Microbulbifer sp. GL-2: one gene and its partner. The main gene of each other region encodes a partner of the protein of the gene in region 2 in a complex. Links are inferred from orthologs where the notes say so. Each region holds a gene or a part of one and is shown on either strand. Other genes may lie near its edges.

The links.
Region 1: the proteins of trxB (region 2) and trxA are in contact, whole or in part, in a crystal structure (PDB 1F6M), measured with the Escherichia coli proteins. The link is inferred for Microbulbifer sp. GL-2 from one-to-one orthologs.

The regions. Positions count from the first base shown.
Region 1 is NZ_AP019807.1:1,309,768-1,313,031, reverse strand. What follows is about bases 11-2,947. They hold trxA (thioredoxin TrxA), read left to right. Parts: upstream 11-1,282; coding sequence 1,283-1,612; downstream 1,613-2,947. Other genes in these bases: rho (transcription termination factor Rho), read left to right, coding at 1,982-2,947; hemW (radical SAM family heme chaperone HemW), read left to right, coding at 11-1,142. Also shown: more of hemW, read left to right, coding at 1-10; more of rho, read left to right, coding at 2,948-3,241. UniProt on the Escherichia coli protein: Participates in various redox reactions through the reversible oxidation of its active center dithiol to a disulfide and catalyzes dithiol-disulfide exchange reactions.
Region 2 is NZ_AP019807.1:4,276,580-4,279,678, reverse strand. The notes cover bases 71-2,842. They hold trxB (thioredoxin-disulfide reductase), read right to left. Parts: upstream 2,043-2,842; coding sequence 1,098-2,042; downstream 71-1,097. Other genes in these bases: GL2_RS18515 (hypothetical protein), read left to right, coding at 2,484-2,675; aat (leucyl/phenylalanyl-tRNA--protein transferase), read right to left, coding at 310-1,029; GL2_RS18530 (arginyltransferase), read right to left, coding at 71-317. Outside these bases: more of GL2_RS18530, read right to left, coding at 1-70; GL2_RS22040 (hypothetical protein), read left to right, coding at 3,010-3,099.

The DNA of each region.
Region 1 (3,264 bases), 3.0 Mb from region 2 along the record:
AATGTCCCTATTGTGATTTCAACTCACACCAGGCTGCCAGGGATCACACGGATACCGAATACGCGCTACCGCAAGCAGAGTATGTGGCACAGTTGCGTCGAGACCTGCTGAGCCAACTGCCTTGGGTACAGGGACGCAAGCTGCAGTCCATTTTTTTTGGTGGCGGCACTCCGAGCCTGTTTTCTCCGGAAGCTATCGGGCAAATCCTGGTCATGGCTGATGAGCTGGTAGGCTTTGTCGAGGGTGTCGAGATCACTCTGGAGGCGAATCCCGGTACCTTTGAACAGGCAAAATTTACCGGTTATCGTTCAGCCGGAGTCAATAGGCTGTCGATTGGGGTGCAGAGCTTTGATGCCGCCCAGTTGCACAACCTGGGGCGAATCCACAGCGGAGACGAGGCAGCTAGTGCGCTGGCGATGGCACGCAGGGCCGGCTTCGACAATATTAATCTGGATCTGATGCACGGCCTGCCAGGGCAGGCGGAAGTGGAGGCGCTGGAGGACCTGCGCCGCGCCGTATCCCTGGGGCCAGAGCATATTTCCTGGTATCAACTCACTATCGAGCCCAACACGGCCTTTTACAGCGCACCGCCTTCTACACCGGGTTCACAATTGATTGCCAGCATACAGGGCAGCGGACGAGAGTTTCTCGCTGAGGAGGGATATCTCCGCTACGAGGTGTCCGCATATAGCGGGAGGGGGCTTGAGTCCCGTCACAACCTCAACTATTGGTCGTTTGGTGATTACCTGGGTTTAGGAGCTGGTGCCCACGGTAAGGTGACATTGCCTCACGAGGGGCAGATCCTGCGCAGTCGGCGTACGCGTACACCGCGGGACTATATGAGCATCACACCAGCAGGTGGTGAATTGCTTCATCGGCAACTGGTTGAGCCTCATACCGATTTGGTGGAGGCTGCAGACCTACCGCTAGAGTTCCTGATGAATACGCTGCGCCTGGCTGACGGCGTACCCACTGATACCTTCACCCGTTACACAGGCCTACCCTTGGGGGTGTTACAGCGGCAGTGGTCGACTTTGATGGCAATGGATCTGGTACTGCCACTGGAGCGGCGCATCGCCACCAGTACATTCGGCTTCGACTATCTTGATGAGATTCTGCAGCGCTTCCTGGAGCAGCCGTGACTTCAGGGACTTGAAAAGCAGATCAGCGCCCCAATCTACGCGCTTAATGGCGCATTTCGGCTGTACTCCCACAGCCTGCATCGTGAGATGATGCGCGCGCGGTGGTCCCGCATTGAGTAACTAAAGAACAGGAAAGCAATATGAGCGAGCACGCAATCATCAATGTAACTGACGCCGAGTTCGAAGCTGAGGTTCTCAAGACTGAAGGCCCGGTGCTGGTAGATTTCTGGGCTCAGTGGTGCGGCCCGTGCAAAATGATCGCTCCGGTCCTGGATGACCTGGCGGGCCACTATGGCGACAAGCTGAAGATCGTCAAAGTAGACGTGGATGCAAATAAGGAAACCCCAGCGAAATATAATGTACGCGGCATTCCCACCCTGCTGCTGTTCAAAGGTGGCAATGTGGAAGGTACCAAGGTCGGCGCCCTGTCTCGCGCCCAGTTGACCGAGTTTATCGATAGCCAGCTGTAATCCTGACCAGTCCATCCTGCAAAGAAGGTAAATTTCTTTGCAGGATGGAAAACACCCGTTATACTGGCTGTAATTCTGTAATAGTTCAGTCAGTTGTGAATCCAGTGATGACCAGCTGAAGAAAACGCCCCTCCACAGGGTCCCTGACCATCCCCGGCGTGTATATTCCTCGAATGAGCTTATTGATAGTGCTCTGCCTTTTGATTATGGAGAGCTAAAGCTTGATAGGTATTACGCTTCCGATAGACATGGCCACCCAAGTGTACCGGGCAAATAAATGAGCAAATCTCTAATTTTCAAACCCCTCCCCAAAATAATTTCCGGCGTGTCCGCGCCAAATGACAACAGAAACCTTAATAAGCAATTGGTATGAATCTCTCCGAATTAAAAACCAAACCCATTGAAGAGTTGATTGAAATAGCCAAAGGTATGGGCCTGGAAAACCTGGCCCGGTCGCGCAAACAGGATATTATTTTCAATATTCTCAAGCGCCATGCCAAAAGCGGTGAAGATATTTACGGCGACGGTGTACTGGAAATCCTTCAGGACGGTTTTGGATTTTTGCGTTCCGCTGATTCCTCTTATCTTGCGGGACCGGACGATATATACGTTTCTCCCAGCCAGATTCGCCGTTTTAATTTGCGTACGGGTGACTCGATTTCCGGAAAGATTCGACCACCAAAAGAAGGTGAGAGATATTTCGCACTTTTGAAAGTTAACGAAATTAATTTCGATAAGCCGGAAAATGCCCGTAACAAAATTCTTTTCGAAAACCTCACACCTCTTTTCCCCAATGAACGCCTCGGTCTGGAATGTGGCAATGGCTCTTCCGAAGACTTGATCGGTCGAATTATTGACCTGGTGGCTCCGATTGGTAAGGGGCAGCGTGGCCTGATCGTAGCTCCGCCCAAGGCGGGTAAAACTATTATGCTGCAGAATATGGCCCAGGCCATAACGCGCAATAATCCTGAATGTCATCTGATCGTTTTGCTGATTGACGAGCGCCCGGAAGAAGTGACTGAGATGCAGCGCTCAGTACGCGGTGAAGTGGTTGCCTCCACTTTTGATGAGCCGCCCGCACGCCACGTCCAAGTTGCTGAAATGGTGATTGAGAAAGCCAAGCGTCTGGTGGAACACAAAAAAGATGTAGTGATCCTGTTGGATTCCATTACCCGTTTGGCGCGTGCTTATAACACTACGGTGCCGAGTTCTGGCAAGGTACTAACTGGTGGTGTGGATGCCCACGCCTTGGAGCGCCCCAAGCGCTTCTTTGGTGCCGCGCGCAATATTGAAGAAGGCGGAAGTCTGTCTATTATTGCTACTGCACTGATTGATACTGGCTCGAAGATGGATGAAGTAATTTTCGAGGAGTTTAAAGGTACAGGTAACATGGAATTACAGCTGGATCGTAAGATCGCTGAAAAACGTGTTTACCCGGCAATTAATGTACGTCGCTCGGGTACCCGCCGTGAAGAGTTGTTAATGCCTGAGGGTGAGCTGCAGCGGGTATGGATTTTACGTAAACTTTTGCACGATATGGAAGATGTGGCGTCAACTGAATTCCTAGTGGATAAGTTGAAGGATTTCAAGACTAATGACGAATTCTTCCTGTCCATGAAACGGAAATAATTTTTATATATAAAAGGCGCCAG
Region 2 (3,099 bases):
GTGTCGATGGACTCAATGTGGAAGATATCCAGGTCCCGATTGCGCCTCCAGCAACGGCGCTGGTTGCGATCCGGAACGAACAGGCTCACAGGTACCCTTGCCGGTACGCAGGCTTGACATGTAGCGCACTGTGGTCGATACAGGTAGGCGCCACTGCGCCGGAAGCCCAGCTCGGACAGACGATTGTACAGGCGTTGATCCACCTCTGTCTGTGGGTCCACAAATACAGTAGTGGCCTCCCGGTCCGGCAGATAGCCGCAAGGGTGAGGAAGAGTGGCTAACAAGCGGACAGAGTCCAGTTGAGAATATTTACCCATAAGTCCACGAAAGCTTCCAAGGCTGTGAAAAGGCAGGCTGCTTCACGCCGCTTTCCAGCAAGTGTTCGAAATCCCGGCGACACAATTCAACAGCGCCCAGGCTGGTCAGGTGCGGGTTGCTTACCTGGCAGTCGACCAGCTGGCAGCCCCACAATTCTAATTGCCGGATGAGGTGGACAAAAGCGACTTTGGAGGCGTCGGTTTCACGGTGAAACATTGACTCCCCAAAAAACACTCTACCGATGGCCAGACCATACAGTCCGCCGACAAGTTTGCTCTCCCGCCATACTTCCACAGAGTGGGTATGGCCAAGGCGGTGCATTTCGATATAGGCCTGACACATCTCATCTGTAATCCAGGTGCCATCCTCGCCGGACCTGGGTGCACGACAAGCCTCGATAACATCTTCGAACGCCTGATCAAATGTAACCTGGAAGGTCTCCCGGCGCAGTACTTTTCGCAGGCTGCGCCCGATCTTGAACCCCTGGGGAATTACCACGCAGCGAGGGGAGGGGCTCCACCATAGAATTGGTTGTTGATCCGAATACCAGGGAAATATACCGCGCCTATAAGCTGCGAGTAGCCACTCGGGAGTCAGGTCGCCACCAACTGCGAGCAGGCCATTGGGATCATCCAGAGCGGACTCTGTGGGAGGGAAGTCGATATGGTTTTGATCGAGCCATATCAAGCGGCTTTGGGTATTCCTTGCCACGAGCTGACTCCTGTCAAAATTGGATGGGGGTACCCGGGTGGAGAGGTTTCCTCCCGGGTCGGGGGCCTTTATTGAGCGTCGAGGAAACGCTCGGCGTCCAGGGCCGCCATACAGCCAGTGCCGGCAGAGGTCACTGCTTGACGATAGATGTGATCAGAGACGTCGCCTGCAGCAAAAACACCGGGTACAGAAGTCTGGGTCGCATTACCTTCCAGGCCGCTTTGGACGATGATATAGCCACCATTCATTTCCAGCTGGCTTTCAAAGATGCCGGTATTCGGTTTGTGACCAATGGCGATAAACACACCGGAAACGTCTAGCTCCTTGGTGGAATCGTCCTGGGTACTGCGAATGCGCAGCCCGGTTACGCCATTGTCATCACCCAGAACCTCGTCGAGGGTGTGGTGCCAGCAAACCTTGATATTGCCGTTTTCCACTTTGTCCATCAGGCGGTCTTGCAGGATCTTCTCTGCTCGTAGTTCATTGCGGCGGTGAATCAGGGTCACTTCACTGGCGATATTGGACAGGTAGAGCGCCTCTTCAACCGCAGTATTACCACCGCCAACAACGGCAACTTTTTGGTCGCGATAGAAGAAACCGTCGCAAGTCGCACAAGCGCTGACGCCGCGACCCTGGAAGGCCTCTTCGGAAGGCAGGCCGAGGTATTGAGCGGAGGCGCCGGTGGCGATAATCAGCGAGTCACAAGTGTAGGTTTCATTGCCCTTAAGGGTGAACGGGCGCTGTTTCAGATCTACCGATTCGATGTGATCGAAAATGATCTGGGTATCGAAGCGCTCGGCATGTTGTTGCATCTGAACCATCAGGTCAGGACCCTGCAGTTCCGGTATGCCACCTGGCCAGTTTTCGACTTCTGTAGTAGTGGTCAACTGACCACCTTGCTGCATACCGGTAATGACTACCGGGTTTAAGTTGGCACGGGCAGCGTAAATGGCGGCGGTATAGCCAGCGGGGCCCGAGCCGAGAATGATCAGTCGATGATGGTTATTGCTCATGAAACTCTCTTTTTGACTGTCGGTGTGCAAAGTTTACCCGGCTAACCGGGGTTTCACTCTCCCGGCCATTTTTTGATCAGCCGAGACTATCAAATTGGCCGATATAATAGGCGATAGTTACAAGTCGGCGAAATAGTTTGGCTTAATTTGTTCCATTGGAAAGCGCTATTTGTGGCTGGCCTTGCGTCATGGGGGGTAGCGAAGTGGCGATGAATATATTCAAAATATATCCATAATTGGCATTAAGAAAAGAAGTTAATTAATTGATTTATATGGATAAAAATAATTTTTTTGAGCAAGGTTTATTCTAAGGCGGAAACATAAATTTGGCTATGAACTAGACATCGGTCAATTTTGCGGCAGTCCAGGTGCTATCGCTGAAGCCTACAAATAAGGCGGTGGTTTCATGCAATACCGCGAGTAACAGGGCAGGTCACCAGGATGAGACTGAATAGAAGATTTGTCCCACTCAATCTGGATGAGGATATTACTGGACACCCAATCATGCTTTTTAGCTTGAGCGAGGAAGCTCAGGCTTTCGTTTCGGAGATTGTGGATGATCAGGCTCTCTATCGACCTGGAGCCGTGAGGGCAACAGCGAGCGAGTTTGCATGGACCGCCGGATTTGGCTGAGCTATTTGCATCGCACAATCTGCAAGCCAGGTGCGATATCGTTGCGGATGGGTACAATGTCGGCACTAAGGTTCTGGACTTGATGTGTGGTGATGGTGAAGTGAGCTAGGCGCTGGGTGAATGCGCAAAACTCGCAATTTCTGCGCATTGGCCCGGGAATTCGCGCTAGAACTGTTGAGATCAAGGTGGGAGATACCAGGGCACTGCCTTATACCGGGGAATCTTTTGATGTGCTAGTGCTCAAAATGGGCCTCCATGAGGTACCCAGGATTGACCAGACACTGGTCTTTCGGGAGGCTTACCGGGTAATAAAACGGGTGGCCGTTTTGTTGTCTTGGAGCTGTTACCGGGCTTTGGTGTTTTGCAGGATGCTATTGCAGGTGTTGTACAAAAATCCAGCATGTTGGCACTTTGTGAATCCCAG